DNA from 3 places in the Bacillus pfraonensis genome. Region 3 is predicted to be linked to each of the others. Evidence: riboswitches for the same ligand, from Rfam matches in the RefSeq annotation. Region 3 holds a riboswitch; each other region holds the start of a gene.
The links. A riboswitch is a leader RNA that binds a small molecule or an ion and turns the genes downstream of it on or off. The one in region 3 is predicted to bind S-adenosylmethionine.

Region 1 (7,891 bases), on a different contig from region 3:
AGAAGATAACAACTCGTTTATTTTTTCATGATACATGATTCCTAATAAGAAACGCGTGTGAACATTGTTCCGCGCGTTTTTTGTTTATCCAAAAGCGTGCTGCAATGAATAGAAGAAGATTGGGGTTATAAGTTTTAGAGGAAATAAGGGAGGAATTCAAATGTATTTACACGGCACAAGCCGAATCAATGACCAAGGACACTTAGAAATTGGAGGATGCGATACAACGCAGCTAGCAAAACAATATGGAACACCGCTTTATGTATACGATGAGGCTGCTATTCGTGAAAAATGTCGCGCATTTCATCGTGCATTCCAGGAAAGTGGGTTCTCTTACCAAGTAGCATATGCAAGTAAGGCGTTCTTGTGCATGGAGATGTGCCGAGTAGCTCGTGAAGAAAATATGTCTTTAGATGTTGTTTCCGGGGGCGAATTATATACTGCTTTACAAGCTGGTTTTCCAGCATCACGTATTCATTTTCATGGTAATAATAAGACGGAAGAAGAGATTATAATGGCGCTGCGAGCAGGTATTGGTTGTTTTGTAGTAGATAATTTCTTGGAAATGGAAATATTACATGACTTAGCAGAGCGGTATGGAAAAATTGTAAATATATTAATTCGAGTTACACCTGGAGTAGAGGCGCATACTCATGAATATATTACAACAGGGCAAGATGATTCGAAATTTGGTTTTGGAGTTTCTACTGGTCAGGCAATGCAGGCGATTCAAGTAGCACTAGAGAAATCAAATTATAACGTGTTAGGTATTCATTCGCATATTGGATCGCAAATTTTTGAAACAGCAGGATTTGTTCGGGCAATTGAAGTATTACGGAACTTTTTAGAAGAAATCAGAAAGCAAACAGGCTATGTAGTAACTGTATTAAATGTTGGTGGAGGATTTGGAATTCGCTACACAGAGTCTGATACACCGCTTACGCTTGAAACGTATGTGCATGCTGTAACGAATGCAGTGAGGGAACAATTTACAAGAAAGAATTATCCACTCCCTGAAATTTGGATTGAACCAGGGCGTAGTATTGTCGGAGATGCAGGAACAACAATTTATACAGTAGGAGCTGTAAAAGATATTCCAGGTATTCGTAAATATGTGTCAGTTGATGGAGGAATGACGGACAACTTAAGACCAGCTTTATATGGAGCACGTTATGAGGCAATGCTTGCCAATAGAGGAAGAGAAAATGCCGAAGAGATTGTATCAATTGCTGGAAAGTGTTGTGAGAGTGGGGATATGCTTATTTGGGATATAGAACTGCCACAAGTTACTTCTGGAGATTTGTTAGCAATCTCTTGTACAGGAGCATATGGATATTCTATGGCGAATAATTACAATCGCATTCGCAGACCGGCTGTAGTATTTGCAAAAGGCGGGGCGTCACAAGTTGTTGTCGAACGCGAAACATATGAAAATATAATTGGGAACGATCGCATACGCATAAAAGAGCTTGTGTAATCAATAAAAAGGAGTTGTTCGAACTGGGCAACTCCTTTAAAAAAATAAAAAATATAAAATATATCGGAAAACTAGGATTGAAAAAAATCAGAATTATGATAAAATACAAATACAAAGCTTATCAAGAGAAGCGGAGGGAACTGGCCCTACGAAGCTCAGCAACCTGCTTATGGGAGCAAGGTGCTAAGTCCAGCAAAATGGCATCCATTTTGAAAGATAAGGTAAAATATATTACCGAACAGTCTTTTCGAAATGGGAAAGATTTTTTTTATGAATAAAAAGGGGGGCTGTTCGTGGGAGTGCGTGGACATTTTGACGAAGTAGCTGAAAAGATTCAAACGATGCTTGCGGATATGAAATATGGTTCTATTACAATTGTTGTGCAAGATGGAAAAGTGATTCAGCTTGAAAAAAGTGAAAAAGTACGCTTAAAGTAAAAAGCGCTGACTAGAAAAACTAGAGGCGGTTTTAACCTATTGTATTAGGTTAAAACCGCCTTTTTGCGTTACAGGGGGAAAAAACATGCTGACGTATGAAACATGGAAAGAGGACTTCATTTCTTTTTCTGAAGAAGGTGAAACAAAAGGAGCACTGCAAGTATTAGAGTGGGCTTATAACCATTATAAGGGTGAAATTGTATACGCGTGTAGCTTTGGTGTGGAAGGTATGGTTTTATTGCATTTAATAAACCAAGTAAATCCATCTGCTAAAGTTGTATTTTTAGATACAAACGTTCATTTTCAAGAAACATACGATTTAATTAAACGAGTGCGTGAAAGGTTTCCGGGTTTCGAAATTATTGAAAAGCAACCTTCGCTCACACTTGAAGAACAAGCAAAGAAGCATGGGAATAATTTGTGGGAGCATAATCCAAATCTCTGTTGTAAATTAAGGAAAATCTTACCCCTTGAAGAATCTTTATCGGGTGGAAAAGCGTGGATATCAGGGCTAAGGAGGGAACAGTCTGAAACGCGGAAATATACAAAGTTTATCAATCAAGACCATCGTTTTAAATCTATTAAAATTTGTCCGCTCATTCATTGGACGTGGAAGGAAGTGTGGCGCTACGTATATAAGCATAATTTGCCTTATAATCCATTGCACGACATTGGTTATCCAAGTATAGGGTGTGAAAAATGTACGTTGCCTGTAGGAGATGGAGAAGATTCAAGGGACGGACGGTGGGCTGGAAAGATGAAAACGGAATGTGGCCTTCATTACCAATAAGAACTGGATTGATTTTAAATATATATGAAAGAGGCGTACAAGGAAATGAGTAAAACAAATATATTAGTAAATCGCGTTGATGAAACGTATGAAATAAAGGGAATTACAAAAGAAATTGAATTAGACAAAATTGCGTTAAGTGATTTAGAGCTTCTTGCGATAGGTGGTTATAGCCCGCTTACTGGCTTTTTAGGGAAAGAGGACTATCAATCTGTAGTAGAAAAAATGCGTTTAGTAAACGGTGATGTATGGAGTATCCCTATTACACTACCAATAACGGAAGAAAGGGCGAAACAATTAAAAATTGGTGAAGAGGTTCGTCTTGTTAAAGAAGGAATCACGTATGGTGTTATTCAAATAGAAAATATTTTTACACCGGATAAAGAGAAAGAAGCATTGCTTGTTTATAAAACGACTGATATTGCCCATCCAGGTGTGAAAAAATTATATGATAGACCGAATATTTATGTTGGAGGAGCAATCACGCTTGTAAAGCGCTTTGAAAATGATAAGTTTGCTTCTTATCATTTAGATCCAAGCGAAACGCGTGCAGAGTTTGCAAAACGCGGCTGGAAAACGGTAGTGGGGTTTCAAACGAGAAATCCTGTTCATCGTGCGCATGAATATATTCAAAAGTCTGCACTGGAAATTGTAGACGGTTTATTTTTAAATCCACTTGTCGGTGAAACGAAATCAGACGATATTCCGGCTGATGTGCGTATGGAAAGTTATGAAGTGCTTTTGAAAAATTATTATCCGAGCGATCGTGTCTTTTTAAGTGTTTTTCCGGCAGCAATGCGTTATGCAGGGCCACGTGAAGCGATATTTCACGCACTGGTTAGAAAAAACTTTGGCTGTACACATTTCATCGTGGGGCGTGATCATGCTGGGGTAGGAAATTATTACGGTACGTACGAAGCGCAAGAGATTTTTGTGAACTTTACAGTAGAAGAGTTAGGGATTACACCGCTCTTTTTTGAGCATAGCTTTTACTGTAAAAAATGTGAAGCGATGGCTTCTACGAAAACATGTCCGCATAGTAAAGAAGAGCATGTTATTTTATCGGGAACAAAAGTAAGAGAAATGTTGCGAAATGGAGAGATACCACCAAGTACATTTAGCCGTAAAGAAGTTGTAGAAATATTAATTCGTGGTTTACAAAAAGAAGTCGTAACAAAATAAGGAGAGAGTAAGATGGGCGTAAATATAACTTGGCATACAGCATCTGTTTCAAAAGAAGAAAGACGAAAGAAAAGTGGTCACCACAGCTTTGTACTTTGGTTCACAGGGTTATCAGCTTCTGGAAAATCAACAGTAGCAAATGCGGTTGCTAGGAAATTGTTCGAAAAAAATATTGGGAATTATGTACTAGATGGCGATAATATTCGTCATGGTTTGAATAAAGATTTAGGATTTTCCGAAAGAGATCGGACAGAAAATATTCGCCGGATTGGTGAAGTGGCGAAGTTATTTGTAGATCAAGGGACAATTGTACTAACAGCATTTATTTCTCCATTTCGAGTGGATCGCCAGCAAGTAAGAGATATTCTCAAAAAAGATGAGTTTATTGAAGTGTTTGTAAAGTGTCCAATAGAAGAATGTGAGAAACGTGATCCGAAAGGACTTTATAAAAAAGCGAGACAAGGCGATATTAAGCAATTTACTGGTATTGACTCGCCGTATGAAGAACCTGTAGAGGCAGAAGTGGTAGTAGAAACACATCTTTATTCAATCGAACAATGTGCAGAACAAATTATCGGTTACTTACAAGAGCGTAGCTTTATATAGGGGGAATAAAAATGAGTTATGAAAAAGTGTGGGCAAACAATGAAAAGTTAAATGCTACAGAGAAAAAGAAATTAGAAAAAGACGGTTTAGAAATTTTTAAAGCTATCCCGTATTATGCTGAAAATGGGTTTGATTCTATTCCGAAAGAAGAATGGGATTCTTTTAAATGGGCAGGTTTATATTTACAGCGCCCAAAAGAAGCAGGGTATTTCATGATGCGTGTAAATATTCCTTCTGGTATTTTAACGAATGAACAAGTTGAAGTATTGGCTTCTATTGCAGAAGATTATGGTCGTGATGTTCTTGATATTACTACAAGACAGGCGATTCAATTCCATTGGCTTGAAATTGGTCAAATACCAGATATTTTTAATCGTTTAGAAAAAGTGGGATTATCAACAGCAGGAGCTTGTGGTGATATTACAAGAAATATTATTGGGAATCCTCTTGCTGGTATTGATGGTGATGAATTATTTGATACAGCACCAATTGTAAAAGAGGTATATGAGTTCTTCCAACATAATGAAGAATTTTCGAATTTGCCTCGAAAGTTTAAAATGTCAATTAGTACAAATGTATATAATGCAGCAAATGCTGAAATTAATTGTGCTGCTTTTACTCCAGCTACAAAAGAGATTGATGGAAAAATAGTGGAAGGCTTTCATTTACGAGTAGGCGGGGGATTATCTGCCCGTCCGTATTTAGCTCAGGAGTTAGATTTATTCATCCTTCCTGAGCAAGTGAAGTCGGTAGCGATTGCAATTGCTACAGTCTTCCGTGATTTCGGATATCGTGAAAAGCGACATTTAGCACGTTTGAAATTTTTAGTTGCTGATTGGGGTGCGGAAAAATTCAAAGAAAAATTATTAGAATATACAGAGCCTTTACACGATAAAGGAAACGATGCTTTAAAAGGGTGGAATGCAGGTTATTTCTACGGTGTTCATAAACAAAAACAAGGTGATTTATCATACGTTGGTTTTAACGTACCTGTTGGTCGCTTGCATTCTGAGGAGTTGTTTGAAATTGCTAGAATTGCGAAGCAGTACGGAAATGGTGAGATTCGCACATGTAATTCGCAAAATTTTATTATTCCCAATGTTCCCGAAGGAAACGTTGAGGCACTTTTACAAGAACCATTGTTTGAATCGATTTCAGCAAAACCAAAATCATTCATTGGATATGCAGTTTCTTGTACGGGAATTGAGTATTGTAATCTTGCATTGGTAGAAACGAAAGCACGCTTACGAAATATTGCCGACTATTTAGATACACAACTTGTACTTGATGTGCCGGTTCGGATTCATATGACGGGATGCCCGAATTCATGTGGTCAAAGGCAGATTGCCGATATCGGGTTACAAGGTGTGAAATTGAAGACGAAAGAAAAAGGAATTGTTGAAGCGTTTGAAATTTATGTAGGTGGTACCTTACTAGAGGGTGGTGTTTATAACCAAAAATTAAAAGGAAAGATTGATGGGGAAGACCTTCCAGATGTTCTTGTATCGTTTTTAACATACTTTAAAGAACATAAACTGCCAGCTGAAACTTTTTATGAGTTTACAGAACGCGTTGGAGTAGAAAATTTACAATCCGCGTTAAATACAATTTTAGAAGAAGTGATTGCATCTTAGGAGGGAACAATATGGATTTATATCGTTTTGAAGCAGTGTTGGCAAATGGTGTTGTTCCTGTAGTAGTTGTCGCACAAAGTGAGGAACAGGCATTTAGACTTGTTGAGGTAGAATTAGAGAAGTATTTTTTACCGCTGCCAGAAGTGAAGGAAATCTCTCTGCATGAAAAAAAGAAGATTCGCAAAGGTGCAGCATTTGTTATTCATGAGCAGGAGACATTGTAATACAAAATGACATCGATTTGAATAGTAACTTCCATTCGTAATAGGAATGGAAGTTTCACTTTATAGTAGAAATGAGGAGAGATGATGGGAAAAGTATATATTGTTGGTGCAGGGCCGGGAGATCCAGATTTAATTTCTGTAAAAGGGGTAAAGTGTATCGAGCGGGCGGATGTTATTTTATACGATCGTCTTGTAAATAAAGAACTACTTTCCTATGCGAAGCCAGATGCTGACTTAATATATTGCGGAAAACTACCAAACTATCACACAATGAAACAAGAAACCATTCACGCTTTTCTTGTTAAATATGCAAAAAAAGGAAAAATCGTAACGCGATTAAAAGGTGGAGATCCGTTTGTATTTGGAAGAGGTGGTGAAGAAGCAGAAGCGTTAGCGAAGCATGGTATTCCGTTTGAAATTGTACCTGGTATTACAGCAGGAATAGCTGCTTCTGCATATGCGGGGATTCCTGTAACGCACCGGGATGCGAGCGCAAGTTTTGCAGTTGTGACAGGGCACCGAAAAGAAGGTGCTGAAGAAGAAGTGAAGTGGGAAAACTTAGCGAAAGGTGTCGACACGCTTGCTGTTTATATGGGGGTAAGCAATCTCCCTTATATATGTGAACAACTTTTGAAATATGGAAAAGGAGAAAATACGCCAGTGGCTATTGTGGAGTGGGGAACTACACAATCTCAGCGAACCATTACAGGAATGTTAGGAACAATTGTAACGCTTGCTGAAAAAGAACAGGTCCAAAATCCGAGTATGATTGTAATCGGAGAAGTTGTTCGTTTCCGTGAAAAAATTCATTGGTTTGAAAAACAGGCGGACATTACGTATCCTGTAAGCGGAGTGTTATAAAATGAAAGCTGTATTATATGTATGTCACGGAAGTAGGCTAAAAGAGGCAAAAGAGGAAGCGGTAGGTTTTGTTTCTGCTTGTATGAACCATGTATCAGCTTCTATTCAAGAACTATGTTTTTTAGAATTAGCACAGCCTGATATTTCAGAAGGATTTGCTAATTGCGTAAGAAGAGGAGCAACAGAAATTGTCGTTGTTCCTGTTTTTTTATTAGCAGCAGGGCATGTGAAAGAAGATATTCCCAATGAACTCCAAAAAATGCAAAATAAATATCCTCACATTGCAATTACTTACGGAAATCCGTTTGGTGTTTCAGAATCACTCGTATCCGCTACGTGTGAGGGGAGCGGTATTAAAGAGTATGAAAGTGGGGTAACCTTGTTGCTTGTGGCAAGAGGGAGTAGTGATCTTGAGACGTTACAAGATATGAAACGTATTGCTTCTCTGTTTGAAAAAGAGGAGAAAGTTAAAAAGGTAGAAGTATGTTATTTAGCTGCGGCAGAGCCTAGGTTTGAGGAGAAATTAAAAGAAGTTGTAGAACGAAAAGAGGAGAATGTTGTCATTCTACCTTATTTGTTATTTACAGGCTTATTAATGAGACACATTGAGAAGGAAGTACGCGGATACCATTCTACGAATATATATGTAAGTCCTTATTTAGGAAAAAACCGTGTATTTC
Region 2 (7,891 bases), on a different contig from region 3:
ATAGAGCCACCGCATTTCATCAATCTTTCTTTAATTTTCTAGCAATCCCATTCCCTAAAGACTGTAAGCCTTGAACAAGAATAATTAACATAAATACCGTTGCATACATCACTTCTGGTTCATACCGTAGATGACCAAATCGATATGCTAAATCTCCGAGTCCCCCTGCTCCTACAAGCCCAGCCATTGCTGTTGCACCTATTAGTCCAATCGTTGCGATTGTTAAACCAAGCACAAGAGATGGACGTGCTTCTCTAACCATAACGTGCCAAATAATTTTCACAGTAGAAACTCCCATCGCTTGATATGCCTCAATTACACCGCGATCCACTTCTAGTAAAGCTGTCTCCATTAAACGCGCAATATAAGGAGCTGTAAATACAACAAGCGGTACAATCACACCTTTCACACCAATTGAGGTCCCCATAATGAGCTTTGTAAACGGTAGAATGAAGAATAATAGAATAATAAATGGAATAGAACGAATGATATTAATAATTGTATTCAAAACAGGATATACAATTTTATTCTCTAGTTGACCACCAGGCCTTGTTAAAACAAGTGTTACACCAAGTGGCAAGGCAATAATAATTGATATAAGCAACGAAATAGATGTCATTTGAAATGTTTGAATCGTCGCTTCCCATATCATCTTACCCCATTCATCCAAAAAGGATTTGTTTCCCATACTCTTCTTTACCTCCTTCTACGATGATTCCTTGTTCTTTTAAAAATGCTAAGGCCCGTTGTACCTCGTGTTTTTCACCTTGCATATGAACAACGAGCTTACCATACGCTTCATGTTTTAGTTGTGTAATATTACCCGATAAAATATTGGGGTATACTTGAAATCGTTTTGTAGCAACAGCAAGTGCTGGATCCCCTGAGGAAATTCCTATAAAAGAAAGTGTTACAGTTTCACCAGCATTTTCCAGTTCTTTTTGTACTTCTTCTGGAATTTTAACTGCCAAAGCACTATTCACAAATTTATTCGTTGTTACATGTTGTGGGTTTGTAAAAATATCCTTCACTGTGCCGCTTTCTACTATAGCTCCGTGTTCCATCACAGCAACGCGATCACATATACGCTGGATTACATTCATTTCATGTGTGATTAGCAAAATCGTAATCCCAATTTTCTCATTAATTTCTAGCAACAGGTCTAAGATTGACTCCGTGGTTTCTGGATCCAACGCGCTTGTCGCTTCATCACTTAGCAAAATCTCTGGTTCATAAGATAGTGCACGTGCAATTGCAACACGTTGTTTTTGGCCGCCAGAAAGCTCACTTGGATATGCATCTTTTCTATCAAAAAGGTCCACAATACGTAAATATTTTTCTACCCTTCTTTCAATCTCAGTTTTTGAAATCCCAGCTAGACGTAAAGGCAATGCAATATTTTCATAAACATTGACTGTTTTTAATAAGTTAAATCCTTGAAAAATCATCCCTATTTTTTGTCTTGCTTGTGCTAATTCTTTTGTAGATAAAGTTGTTAAATCTTTTTCATTTACAATGATGTTTCCTGTTGTTGGTTTTTCTAATAGATTTACACAGCGGATTAACGTACTTTTCCCTGCACCACTATATCCAATGATTCCAAACACTTCTCCTTTTTCTACTTTAAGGGAAGTTGGTTTCAGAGCCTCTACCTTACCTTTTTTTGTTGTAAACACCTTAGATACATTCTTCAATTCAATCATTATAGTCAGCTCCTACCAAGACGGTAAAACAGAACCATCGAATTTTTTCTCGATAAACTCTTTTACTTCTTTAGACTGATACGCTTTCTTCAATTTTTTTACGATTGCATCATCCTTATTCTCTGTACGAACAACCACCCAGTTTACATATGGTGAATCTTTTCCTTCACGGAAAATAGAATCCTTAGCAGGGCTTAGTTTCGCACCTAATGCAAAATTCGTATTAATTGCTGCTGCTTTCACTTCATCTAACTGCGTTGGTAATTGTGACGCCTCTAACTCAACAATTTTTAAATTCTTGGGATTCTCAATCACATCTTTTGCAGTTGCTTTCTCTGTTGCTTTTGGATCAACTTTTAAAACACCTGCTTTTTCAAATAATTTTAAAGCCCGAAGTTCATTTGTTGGATCATTTGGCACAGCAATCGCATCGCCGTCTTTTAACTCGGTTACATCTTTCAAGTGTTTCGAATATACTCCCATTGGGAACGTTACCGTTGAAAATACTTCTGTTAATTTCATATTGCGTTCTGCTTTAAATACATCTAAATAGGACTTCGTTTGATAACTATTTACATCAATATCTTTTTCGTCTAACGATACATTTGGCGCTACATAATCATTAAATACCTTTAAATCAACTTGTAAGCCATCTTTTGCTGCTACTTCCTTTACTTTCTCAAAAATTTGTTCATGCGGTCCCCCCGTTACACCAACTGTAACTTTTTTCTCATCTAGCGCTTTTGCTTCCTTACCTGAATCCGCACTACATGCGCCTAATAATAATACCGTTCCACTTACAATACTTAGCAACAATTTTTTCATATACAATTCCCCCTCATATATATCTGTTCTTAAACAAAAAACACCTCTCAAATAAGAGAGGTGTCAAATAGACAAAATAAGCTCCTCTCTTATCTTCCAAAACGAAAATCGTTTTGCAGGAATTAGCACCTTAGCTTATGATTCTTCATAAGCTCGGTTGCCGGGCATCATAGGGCCAGTCCCTCCGCCTCTCTGGATAAGAGTATCCGTATTAAATTTTGTAAAAGTTATGGTACTAATAGTAAATCTTACAAAAAATTTTGTCAATAATATTTTTCTGAATATACTGCGTATTGTTGTTCAACTTATTTTGACACTCTCTAGAAATAACGAGCAATAATTATGTACAAAGTATACTCATTATTACTATACTAGATAACAGCGCATACAAGAAAAGAGGTTACATTTTATGCACGAAACACATGCTATACAAACCCTACTCCTCTCTCAAATAGAAAAAATAGCTCAATCCTTTCATTACGATTTTTTATATGAGGTTGAACAGCAAAAAACGCTTTGTCAAATTCTGTTAAGAGATGATAACGGCTCAATTGTAGCAACACCACTCAGTTTTCATATGCTGATAAATGAAGTGGCTGGAAAAGGTGAACTTATTTTTTATCACGAACATGGTGAATTTCATCATCAAAAATTTGATATTTATACAGAAGACAGCATTGTTAAGTTGCTGTTGTTCATTCAAGAACGTTTGCAAGTAAATCAGTAAAAAGTATGAGAGCAGCTACAAAACGTAGCTGCTCTCATGCTTTTGTCCATTTTAATTTTCCGACCTCTAAGTCATGTTTATGAAAAAAAAGAATTTCTCCACTCATTTTCTCCTTCTGTTTTCACATGGCATGTGGCTAAAAAAAACACTGACCGCCTCTATCCATGAACAGATGCTCTCTCCCACCTAAAAGGAATGGTTTATCTCGGTCTTTCAATGCGTATTTATATAGTTACGCTCCAAAATAAATTTCCCTCTTATCTTTTCGTAACATTCATTTCCTCTAGATTCCAAACTCGTGTCACCCAAGATTTATAAAAAGAAGGCTCGTGAGAAACGAGTAAAACTGTTCCTTGATAATTTCGCAAAGCTTCTCCTAACGCTTCTTTCGCATACACATCTAAATGATTCGTTGGTTCATCTAAAATTAATACATTACTTCGCGTTAACATAAGCTCACATAAACGTGCCTTTGTCTGTTCCCCACCACTTAACAAGTAAAGAGGCTGCCGAATATGCTCTTCTTTTAAACCACACCTTGCTAAAGATTGCCGGATTTCTTTTTGCGTCATATCCGGACGCCCTAACCAGACTTGCTCAAGTGGCGTAATTTCTTCCGCAAATTCTTCTTGAGCAAAATATGCAGGGTGTACCCGTTCTCCGATACTTACTGTTCCACTTAATGGTTTTAATTGCCCTAGTAATGTTTTTAACATTGTTGTTTTTCCAATTCCATTATGACCAACAATTGCAATCTTTTCGCCTCTTTTTACTTGTAAATTAAGACCTGTAACTAACAATGGTTCTGCATAACCAATTTGAATCTGCTCCGCTTGTAATATACGACTCACAGGTTCAGTGTGAACTTGAAAATGAAAACGCGGCCTTGGTGCATCGTTAAGCTTTCCTAGCTTTTTCATTTTCTCTAATACCTTTTCACGACTTTTCGCCTGCTTCGCTTTTCTAATTTTATTTTTTTGAATAAAACTCTCTAAATTTGCAATTTCCTTTTGCTGTCTTGTATAAGTTGCTTGTAATTGTTGTTTCTGAAGTTGGTAGCTTGATAAAAATCTTTCATAATTCCCCGCATAGCGCTTTATTGTTTGCCCTTCTAAATGATAAATAACATTTGTAATACAATTTAAAAATGATTCATCATGTGAAACGACAATATAAGCATTTTCATATGCTTGTAAATACGCCCTTAGCCAATCGATATGAACCGCATCTAAATAATTTGTTGGTTCATCTAGCAATAAAATGTGTGGCTTCTCTAAAAGAAGCTTCCCAAGTAATAATTTTGTTCGCTGGCCACCACTTAATTTTGAAACATCTTTTTTCATTCCTAAATCTAACAACCCTAAACCAGCTGCTATTTCTTCTATTTTTGTATGAACTTGATAAAAATCTGAACCTTCTAGTACATTTTGTAATTTTCCATATTGCGTTAATAGCTGCTCTAAGTCCGTTTCCTTGGCCATCTTTTCAGCAATATCCATCATTTCACGTTCAATCGTATACAGGTGAGAAAAAGCACTTTGTAAATATTCTTCAATTGTTGTTCCTTCTTGTAACTCAATATGCTGCTCTAAAAAACCGACCTTCACATGTGGAAACCATTCAATTGTTCCCCCATCAGGTAGAATCTCTCCTGCTAACAGACGAAGCAACGTTGATTTCCCAGCACCATTACTTCCTATAAGTCCAACATGCTCACCTTGCAATAATCGAAAACAAGCATTATATAAAATACTTTTATCTCCATACGTATGGGTAAGATTTTCTACTGTTAATACACTCATTTTTGCTCTCTCCTTTTCTTTACCACTAACAAGCCAAATAGAGAGAACAGCAAAATAAAGGTCTTATTTAATTGTGTATACATGAAAAATGGGTAAGGTGAACACACCTTACCCATTACAAATAATTATCGTAAAAAAGGATTAAGGCTCTTTATCTGCTGTCTTCAATTTGGCTTACACTTTAAAAATGGGCAGACTTCTCCCATATCAAGCTAAAACCATTTGAAGAACAGTTGATAAAGTCATCTTATCCTTTCACTCCTTTATAAATCATTATTGTCTTATAATAAGCATATACCATGCTCTTATATTTTATTCGTTATCGATCTTTTTGTTCCTCTTTTTCACTAAAGATTTCTTCATACATTTTCTCCATTGCATAAGGGCTAGTAAATTCTAAAGTTAACGATTTCCACATAAAAAAGCCTCTTAACAATCATTATACCAAAAATTGTTAAGAGGCTTTTATTACTTACGCATATAAGGAGCTAATATCTCTAAAATCTTCGCTTTGTCTTCTTTTAACTCAATGGATGTCAGCATATCCATTGTGCGAGGACGCGGTAAATTCACACGCACTTCACCAATAACCGTCGCTGGTCTTTGCGATAAGATAAATACACGATCAGATAATAGAATTGCTTCATCTAAGTCATGTGTTACCATCACGATTGTTTGCTTCTCTTGATGCCATGAATCTAAAAGCCAACGATGCACTTCCATTTTTGTAAATGCATCGAGTTTACCAAATGGTTCATCAAGTAACATAATCGGTTTTTCACACAAATAAGTACGGAGGAAACTAATGCGCTGACGCATACCACCAGATAATGCATCTGGATAATGATTAGCGTATTCAGCTAAACCAAATTGCTCCAATGCTTCCATACCTTCTGCCAATCGCTCTTTCTTTGCTTTCCCATCAATTTCTAGCGGGAGGACAATATTTTGAAGTGCTGAGCGCCATGGCAGTAGCAAATCTTGCTGCGGCATATAACTTACAATATCCTGTTTTTGAACAAGGGTATCGTTATAAATTACCTCACCACTAGTCGCCTCTTCAACACTTGCAATCAGATTTAACAGCGTGCTTTTCCCGCAACCACTTGGACCTACAAAAGAGACAAATTCCCCTTCTTGTATAGAAGCGCTAATCTTTTCTAATACATTTTTTCCATCAAATGCTTTCACAACATCGTTTATTTGTAATCCGTTCATTTTTCACTTGGAAGGAATTCATTTGTAAATGCATCTTTTACATCAATTTTCTTTTTAATAACTTTGTTATCATGTAAGAAATTCATGTAATTCGTCCAAATTTCTTCCTTCTGTACTCCCCACGCTTTCGCATCATCTTGATACTTCGTACTTAACCATTTTTGGCTCTCTTGAACTAACTCTTTATTAATATCTGGTACATTTTTAATTAAAATATCAGCCGCTTCTTTTGGTTCTTTAATTGCAAAATTATATCCCTCTGCCGTTGCATTCATGAATTTTTTCACAAAGTCTTTATCATTTTTCGTATATTTTTCACTTGTAATAATGACAGGGCTATAGAAATCTAATGCTGGATCTAAATCTTTTATCATGATTGTATTTAATTCTTTTCCTTGGCGTTTCGCTTCAATACCGTCCCAACCATAATAAATCCATTCAAAATCTGCATCTCTACCAATCGATTTAAAGAAGTCTGTTTGTCCAAGAACAATCTTTTCTACTTTACTAAAATCAGCTTGATGTTTATCCATAATGGTTTTTAACGTCGCTTCTTCTGCTGGTGCACCCCAACCGCCATAGCGCTTACCTTCAAAATCTTTTGGAGAAGTAATATTATCTTTTTTCAGCGATGCAAATGCAGATGTATTATGTTGAATAATTGCCCCAATCGAGACAACTGGAATTCCTTCAACACGAGCTGATGTTACATTTTCTTGATAACTTACACCGAAATCTGCTTTTCCTGATGCAATCATTTGCTCTGCTGATACGTTATCACCTGGCTGAATGATTTCTACATCTAACCCTTGCTTTTTATAGTAATCTTTCGTCTTTGCTACGTATAAACCAGTGTGGTTTGTATTCGGAAACCAATCTAACACAACTTTTACTTTCTTTTCTTTATCTGCACTCTCTTCTTTCTTCGCTGCATTACAACCAACCACGCCTACCGTTAGCAGCGCTGCTAGCATCACTTTTAAGCCTTTTTTCATTTTTTGTCGTCCTTTCTGTATATCCATGGTGCTGTTAGTCTTGCCATAAATTCTACGATAAAATACAAGAGTAATGTCACCATTACGATAATTGCTGCAATGCCAAATACACGAGCTGTTAAAAAGGATTTTGTTGCACGCGTAAGCATGACACCTAATCCTTCACTCGCACCAAGCCATTCCCCAATAATCGCTCCCATCACGCTATATGTAACGGCAATTTTCAGCCCAGAGAAAAAGTATGGGAGCACGGCTGGAAATTTTACCTTTTGATAGATTTGCCATTTGGTTGCACGCATTGTTTGTAATAACTTAAGCATGTTTTTATCTACTGTTTGAAAACCTTCTAAAATACTGAGAGCAATCGGAAAGAAACAAACAAGAATAACGACCATCACCTTTGGAAGCATTCCATATCCAAACCAAATAATAAATAAAGGTGCTAGCACGACAATTGGAATGGTTTGTGAGATAACCAGTAACGGGTTAATTAAAATGCGAAATAACGGAATAACATCCATAATAATTGCAATACTTGTTCCAAGTAAAATCGCAAAAAATAAGCCAATGATAACTTCTTGCAGTGTTTGCATTGTATTTGGTAACAATAAATCTTTCATT
Region 3 (7,968 bases):
GAAGTATTTAAAATACGCTTCAAAAAATACATTTCTCATTTATATACAGCACTCATTATTATCTCCTGTTTCATCACTATTTTAAAAATTGATGGTCTATTTATATCGAGTATGTTCCCTGTATTTTTTATAAGCATTCTTCTTATCGTATCCCAATATATCTACGTACCTGAACATCACAAAAAAGAAAATAAAGAGACAAAAATTGTATAGCCTTTTCTAACATAATATCCATGCAAAAAACCACTTTTGAAACATGATTCAAAAGTGGTTTTTTCTGCATAAAGTATTTCGCTTTATAACTCCATACTGTTTAAAATATCTTTTAATGCCTTTAACTCTTCAACCGTCAATGTAACGCCTTTTCCCATTTTGTCATGCTCTGGTGCCCAATCACGCAGATCATATTTTGGCTCTTTACCGTTCCAACTAATTAAATTAAGCTCTTTATTCCAGCCTTTAGGTGACTGTGATATAGCTCCAAAAGTTTCTTTAATATCAAATTTGATTTCTGCCACGATCATTCCTCCTTTACCATATATATTCCCTAATTGATTCTCCTACATTCTCTCATATGTTATATCGATAGAGCTAATTTTCTGCACGTCGATTATTGAACACCTTTAACGATTCATCTCTCTATATAAAAAGGACTTCGCCTCTTTTTTCACACTTACCTTTTATCAATCTTCGCAGCAATTCGATTCCCAATAAATTGAACAGATTGAACAAGAACAACAAGCATAAGTACCGTAACAACCATAACATCTGTTTGGAAGCGATAATATCCAAAGCGGATTGCTAGGTCCCCAACACCACCGCCTCCGACAACTCCCGCCATAGCGGAATAGGAAATAAAACTTACCGTTAAAACAGTTAAGCTTAATACAAGGCCTGAACGCGCTTCAACGAGCAGTACTTTCCACACGATTTGCAGCGGCGTTGCTCCCATTGCTTCAGCAGCTTCGATTACTCCTTTTGGAACTTCGCGCAATGCTTGCTCTACGAGTCTCGCAAAATAAGGGATGGCTGCTACTGATAAAGGAATCGTTGCAGCGATTGGACCGATTGTAGTTCCCAATAAAGTTCTTGTGAGAGGCACAAGTGCTACTAGTAAAATGATAAATGGAAATGAACGAATAATATTGACAATGCCGTTTAAAATACGATGAACAATATTTTGTTCCAAAATTTGTCCTTTGCTAGTAAAATATAAAATTACTCCTAAAGGAATACCTAAAATAATTGCTGCTCCAACTGAAAGTCCAACCATTAATAATGTTTGTAAAAGTGATGTCCAAATCTCTGGAAGGAGCGGAATAACATTATTGAACATGTGCAATGCCCCTCTCTTGCTCTACTCCTAATAAAAGTTTCGCAATTTCTGTTGTTGGTTTTAAATGTTGGTCGCGTAAGTGGAATGATTCAACAACTTCTCCTTCTTCCATTACCGCTACTTTATTACAAATTTGTTTAATGACATTCATTTCATGCGTTACAATTACGATTGTAACTCCTAATTCTTTATTTATCTTTTGTAAAAATTGCAAAATAGATCGTGTCGTTTTCGGATCAAGTGCCGATGTTGGCTCATCACAAAGTAATACCTTAGGATCATTTGCTAATGCACGCGCAATCGCAACACGCTGTTTTTGCCCACCGCTTAGCTGTGAAGGAAAATGATGTGCTTTATCACTTAAACTAACAATCTCCAAGCATTCTCTTACACGTTTTTCTTTCTCTTCTTTTGAAACTGATTTCAATTCTAATGGCAAAGCAATATTATCCGATACACTTTTATTATGAAGAAGATGAAAGTGTTGAAAAATCATACCGATTGACTGTCTGGCTGTTCGTAATTCTTTCTTTGATAGCTTTGTTAAGTCTTCACCATTTACAATGACTGCACCTGAATCCGGCTTTTCCAGTAAATTCATTGTACGTAATAATGTAGACTTTCCAGCGCCGCTTAAGCCCGCAATTCCATATATATCATGTTCTTCAATTTGCAAAGATACTGATTTTACACCGTGAAATAAACCTTCTTTCGTCTGAAACGTTTTATTTATATCGCGTAACGTTATCATGTTCACTCACTCCTTTTCAATTGATTTATAAGCATCTTCTGCTAGTAATGAGAGTGTTACATCATCCATTGGTGGATTGTGTAAACCAGCGCGAACATTTAAATAATAGCGGTGCAGTGGATTCTTTTCAGATAAACTTTTTGCTCCTACAATTCTCATTGCCTTATCAACAATTGATATCGCCGCATTCGTCGCAATATATTTCGCCGCTGCTAATTCCGCTTGCAGGGATTGTTTATCTTCCGCCTCATCATATTTTTTCGCAACTTGGTATAAAAAAGTACGAGCTTGCAAGAGTTCGAGCTCTAATTCGCCTACTAATCTCCTAACGTTTGGAAGTAAACTGATTGGATGATTTAAACTATTCGGTTGATATGATTTCGCAAAATGAATTGCATAATTTCTTGCAGCCTGCGCAATTCCTAAATAGCATGCTGGTATGTGAAGTAACCATCCAATTCCTTTCGGTTTCGACTGTGAACCTTTTACATCTGTAAAAAATTTATCTGGGATTTCAACATTCTGCAGTACAAGATCATGGCTAGCGGTTCCACGCATCGCAACACTATCCCATGTCTCTTCAATCAACACACCCTTTTCATGTCTTGGAATCACAAATTCTCCTATCTCATCTCGCCCTTCAATGCTCGCAGATATAATGAAATAATCAAGTACTGGCGCCATTGTTGTGAACGTTTTTCTTCCATTTATAATCCACTTATCACCTTTTTGGACAGCGAGCGTTTCTGGCTTTCCTCCCCGCGTTGGACTCCCTGTCTTTGGTTCAGTTGCTGCCCGGTTAAAAAGAGCGCCTTTTTTTACTTCTTCACAAAACCAAGAAAACATCTCAGGTTTCCATGAGCGATTTTCCGCAAGTTCTTTCACTATTCCAAGATGCCAACCGATTGATAAAGCTGTTGCTCCGTCTCCCTCTGCAATCTTTTCTTGAAATAAAACAAAATCATACAATGAAATGGCCTTTCCTCCGACATCTTTTGGTAATGTTAACTTCGTATAACCGATATGCTGCAACTCTTTAATATTTTCAAAAGGAAAAGATCCGAGTTCACTCAGTTGATGTTCCCTTCCTGCAAATTGCGGAACTAGCTCCTTTAGTTTCTCCAATACGAGAACTTGTTCTTCTGTTTCTATAAATGATAATGTCATATCAAGATCTCCTTTACTTTAAGTAATCAGGAAGCACGAATCCTTCAAATTGTTCTTCAGATTGAATCATCTTTTTAAATTCTGGTGAATGGTACGCTTCAATTAAGTCTTTCGCAAATTGTTTTGCTTTATCTTCATCACGAACAGTAACAATAATTCTGTGTTGCGAAGGTGTTTTTTCTAATTCCAATGCTTCTTTTAACTTATGTCCAGATGAAATGACAAGGTTTCCGTTAATAATACCGTAATCTAAGTCTTTCATCGCTCTTGGGATCTGTGGTGATTCAAGCGGTACTAATTTGAAATCTTTCTTTTTAAACGTAATGTCTTTTTCAGAGATTGTTAAAATATTTACATTTTCTTTTAATTTCACCCAGCCAATCCCTTCTAAAATACGTAATGCTCGTTCTAAATTAACTGGATCATTTGGTACCCCAATCTTCATTCCATCTTTCAAATCATCTAATGATTTATGTTTTTCAGAGTATACACCTTGAGGTGCTGATGGAACTTGAATAACACTTGAAATTTTCGCATTATTTTCTTTTGCGTAAGACTTCATAAAAGCAGTACTTTGAAATATATTTGCATCAATATCCTTATTCGTTAATGCTGGATTTGTTTCGTTTGGTGAATTAAACTCAACAATTTTAATTTTGTACCCCTTTTTCTCTAAGTACGGTTGTACTGCTTTTTTCACTTGATCGCTATATGGGCCAGGTGTAAAGCCTAAACGAATCTCTTTTTGATCGCCCCCTGATTTCTGCGTACAACCAGTAATAATAAATAAACTACATACAATACTTACAAGTGCAAAAAATAAACGCTTCATCCCTTCTCCTCCTACTAAAAAACAACCTTACATATAAGAAGGTTGTCATCTCTTTTCCTTCTTATCTACTCGGAATTAGCACCTTTTTTATTAACAGATAGGTTGCTGAAGTTTCATTGGGCCGTTCCCTCCACTTCTCTCGATAAGATTATATTTGATTATGCATTCTATTGTGTCACTATTCCGATGAAAATACAAGGTTTTTTATTTAAAAATTTTCTATAATTTGTAAAGTCATAAAAAATCCGCATCATATTTGCATAAAAAAGGATAGACTCCGTAGAACCACTCTACCTTTGTCTATCCTTTTCTTTATTTTTTAATCGCCTTTCAACATACGTAAAGGTAACGATGCAACATACCCAATATAAGAACATAATTCTTTAAAGAAAAATGGAATTTCTGTATCTAATGTTTTATACGCTGACGTTGGCGTTGGTGATGCATATGCATCCATCCCAATATGCTTCGCTATTTTCATCGCTCGCTTCATATGAAGAGGATCACTTACAATCGTGTATGTATGTAAGCCATTATCAATTCCGACCTGCTTTGCATTCTTTAAATTATCTTCTGTAAAACGCGACTGTGTTTCAATTAATATATCTTCATCCTTTACGTTATGCTTTAATGCATACGCTTTCGCAGTGCGTGCTTCTTCCTGCTCTGCTTCAAATTTCGTACCACCTGTAAAAATAATTTTTTTAATACTTCCATTCTTATACAAAGAAATTGCATGATTGATTCTTTCACGAAATACAGGAGACGGTTTTCCGTTCCAAGAAGCCGCCCCTAGTACAATAGCAGCATCTGTATCCACCTCATCTGTTTTAAAACGATAACTCCAAATATCGTAAGCTGCATAACTTATAAATAGAATGATAGAACTAACCATGAGTAAGAACACTTGCAAAACTCTTCTTTTTTTACTTTTTTTATTTTGTTTCATTTGTACTGGCCCCCGTGCATTATCCATACTTCTAAAAAATAATCTATTTTAAATCATTATATTTGAGTTCATTTGAAAGAAGGCACGTTTCTAAACAATTGATTCGTGCTATAAAGGGTTTTCATTCAAATAGAGGATTTTTCATTTACTATTTTTTGTGGTTCATATTTTATGAATTTGATTTATGTACAAAATTTCTCATACAACTCTATTGTAACGAATTTCTTCACAGAAGGGAATGATGAAACAAAAGTATATAAAAAAAGGAATCACTTTGTAAGAAAAAAGAAGTGATTTTCCTAATTTCATAGAAACACACCTCTTTTTTCTATCTACTTTATAATCCAATATTTCATATGCTGTTCTTCCAGTACACATTTGAATCCTGTTTTTTCTAAAACCTTACTTGAGGCAATATTACTCTTGAAACAATCCGCTTTAATGATTTGCACCTCATTAGTCTGCTGTAGCCATTCAACGAAAGCTTTTGCCATTTCAGTTGCATAGCCATTCCCTTGATATTCTGGCACAATACTATATCCAATCTCTACTGTATCCCTTGAATCAGGTGCACCTTTACAACCCATATCACCAATAATTAGATTATCTTCCTTATGAATAATGAGCCCACTCCATTTACTTTGCTTTAGATTTTTTCGTAAACCTTCCGCAATCCACGGCAAGATATCTTTATAATCAGGCATGGGCCATTCTAAAGATACTTTATATGGTATGATTTCTTGCAGCTCTTCTCTTCCTTTTATCGTTGCCTCAACAAGTTCTAATGTAAAGGGAATCATTTTTAGTCTCTTTGTTTCAATATTTGTCATGTATGCCTCCTATTTATGTAAATCCATTTTTTTCAGTAGTTGCTCTTTCACTACTGGCCACTCACTCGAAATGATGCTATATACTACCGCATCCCTTACATAGCCACTCGGTAACTTTCTCTCATTTCGTAGTACACCTTCTTTTACAGCACCAAGCCTTTCAATCGCTCGCTGCGCTTTTTCATTTCGTAAATCTGTCTTTATTTGCACGCGTAGCATTTGCAACTCTTCAAACGCATATTGCAATAACATGTACTTACATTCCGTATTGATACTCGTTCGTTGTACACTCGGATGATACCATGTTTGGCCAAGTTCAACCGTTTTGTTATCATTTGAAATACTATACAAACGTGTACTCCCTACAACTTCATTCATTTTTTGATCTATCACAACAAATGGTAAATCCGTTCCTTTTTTATAACGTTTTACTGCCGTTTCAACATATCGCTCCATATCTTGATAGTTGTCCATTTTAGCTATTAAATACGTCCATATTTCTTTATTTCCTTCCACAATAGCAAATAATTTTTCTACATCATTTGCACTCATTAATCGTAGCATTGCTCTTTCGTTTACTATTTCCATAAACAATTCCCCTTTTCTCTGTATCTAGCTATATTATAATTCGCCTTACAACATATATCAAAATATTCAAAACTTTATTTTCTATCACTTAAAATCCAATCATACAGAAAAAAGGCTCACTTTTATAACGCAAGTGAGCCTTTTTCATCTCTCAAAGTAAATTTAATCCCTTTCCTCCGAATTATTATTTTTGTGCTCTACAATTTTTTCTAACAAATTTTCAATAGATTGCAATTTCCATTTAATTTGAAGTCCGATCGTGATGATACTAAATATGATTCCTCCCAACATTCCAAATAACAAAGAATCCATATTATCTCTTCCATTATTTATTTCAATAACCGTATACATACCGAATCTTGTACATGGTGAATGGTTCGTACCCAAAAATTTCTTTCACTAGAAATTCAAAAGGAATCACTTTAATAATATAAGAGAGACCTTTACACCCTTAAAGCAAAACATATGCAATTGGCGTAATAATCACCAATGCTAAAATTGTTCTTTGCACATACAAAATAATAAGTTCGGAAACTTTTAACGGAATATCTGTAGACAAAATACATGGAATCGATGCTGAAAAAAATAAAATAGACGATACGGATACAACTGCGATGACAAACTTAGTTACAAGTGGCGCACTCACAACAAGTAATGACGGTAAAAACATCTCCGCAATTCCAACTGATGCTGCTTTTGCAGCTAGTTCGGCTTCTGGAAGCTGCATAATCCATGTAAACGGATAAAAAATATAACTAATCCAATCGAATACCGGCGTATATTTCGCTAGTAAGATACCGATTAATCCAACGGACATAATGGATGGCAAAATCCCCATCGTCATAATGAACCCGTCTTTTAAGTTAACCAAAATATTTTTCATCACACTCGGCGCCAATTTCGATACTTCTAACGCATCTTCCCAAGCACGCTCTAACATCTTCTCTTTATAAACTGGTTCTGGAAAACCTTCTTTCGTAATATATGTATCTGGTTTCGTTCGTAGTGGCGGGATTCTTACGGTGATAGCGGTTACAATGAATGTTACGATAAGTGTGGTCCAAAAATATAAATTCCATAAGTGCATAATGTTTAACGTTTTAGCGATGATGATCATAAACGTTGCTGAAACGGTTGAAAAGCCTGTCGCAATAATGGCAGCTTCTTTAATTGTATACTTTCCTTCCTTATACACACGGTTCGTAATTAATAAGGCAAGCGAATAACTCCCCACAAAAGAAGCAACTGCATCAATTGCTGATCGCCCTGGCGTTTTCCATAATGGTCTCATAATTGGTCTACAAAATGTCCCGATAAATTCTAATAGGCCATATCCGACTAATAGTGCTAAAAATGCTGATCCAATTGGTACAAGTAAGCTTACCGACACGACTAGTTTTTCATAAAGAAACGGTCCAACATCAGGAGCAAAAAACCAAGCGGGTCCTATTTTAAAGCAGTACAATACTCCGAATACGACTCCAATAACTTTTAAGAATGAAAAACAAATATCTA

Region 1: linked by a shared signal. The riboswitch ahead of KFD70_RS12970 (YezD family protein) and the one ahead of KFD70_RS11050 (MetQ/NlpA family ABC transporter substrate-binding protein) in region 3 are both predicted to bind S-adenosylmethionine.
Region 2: linked by a shared signal. The riboswitch ahead of KFD70_RS25485 (MetQ/NlpA family ABC transporter substrate-binding protein) and the one ahead of KFD70_RS11050 (MetQ/NlpA family ABC transporter substrate-binding protein) in region 3 are both predicted to bind S-adenosylmethionine.

Annotation. Positions count from the first base shown of each region.
Region 1 covers NZ_JAHCDO010000011.1:184,618-192,508, forward strand. Annotated here, with positions in the region: gene lysA (diaminopimelate decarboxylase) at 161-1,477, shown strand; SAM riboswitch class I at 1,593-1,700, shown strand; gene KFD70_RS12970 (YezD family protein) at 1,771-1,914, shown strand; gene KFD70_RS12975 (phosphoadenylyl-sulfate reductase) at 2,000-2,704, shown strand; gene sat (sulfate adenylyltransferase) at 2,750-3,886, shown strand; gene cysC (adenylyl-sulfate kinase) at 3,899-4,492, shown strand; gene KFD70_RS12990 (nitrite/sulfite reductase) at 4,504-6,126, shown strand; gene KFD70_RS12995 (DUF3906 family protein) at 6,138-6,350, shown strand; gene cobA (uroporphyrinogen-III C-methyltransferase) at 6,435-7,211, shown strand; gene KFD70_RS13005 (sirohydrochlorin chelatase) at 7,213-7,891, shown strand, end outside.
Region 2 covers NZ_JAHCDO010000039.1:12,270-20,160, reverse strand. Annotated here, with positions in the region: gene KFD70_RS25495 (methionine ABC transporter permease) at 20-688, opposite strand; gene KFD70_RS25490 (methionine ABC transporter ATP-binding protein) at 663-1,703, opposite strand; gene KFD70_RS25485 (MetQ/NlpA family ABC transporter substrate-binding protein) at 1,716-2,528, opposite strand; SAM riboswitch class I at 2,615-2,731, opposite strand; gene KFD70_RS25480 (hypothetical protein) at 2,938-3,255, shown strand; gene KFD70_RS25475 (ABC-F family ATP-binding cassette domain-containing protein) at 3,513-5,057, opposite strand; gene KFD70_RS25470 (ABC transporter ATP-binding protein) at 5,526-6,275, opposite strand; gene KFD70_RS25465 (ABC transporter substrate-binding protein) at 6,272-7,270, opposite strand; gene KFD70_RS25460 (ABC transporter permease) at 7,267-7,891, opposite strand, start outside.
Region 3 covers NZ_JAHCDO010000009.1:224,858-232,825, reverse strand. Annotated here, with positions in the region: gene KFD70_RS11075 (hypothetical protein) at 1-213, shown strand, start outside; gene KFD70_RS11070 (YdbC family protein) at 297-518, opposite strand; gene KFD70_RS11065 (methionine ABC transporter permease) at 674-1,336, opposite strand; gene KFD70_RS11060 (methionine ABC transporter ATP-binding protein) at 1,326-2,087, opposite strand; gene KFD70_RS11055 (acyl-CoA dehydrogenase family protein) at 2,094-3,254, opposite strand; gene KFD70_RS11050 (MetQ/NlpA family ABC transporter substrate-binding protein) at 3,268-4,086, opposite strand; SAM riboswitch class I at 4,145-4,235, opposite strand; gene KFD70_RS11045 (YdcF family protein) at 4,406-5,035, opposite strand; gene KFD70_RS11040 (GNAT family N-acetyltransferase) at 5,368-5,865, opposite strand; gene KFD70_RS11035 (GNAT family N-acetyltransferase) at 5,875-6,453, opposite strand; gene KFD70_RS11030 (YjiH family protein) at 6,905-7,968, opposite strand, start outside.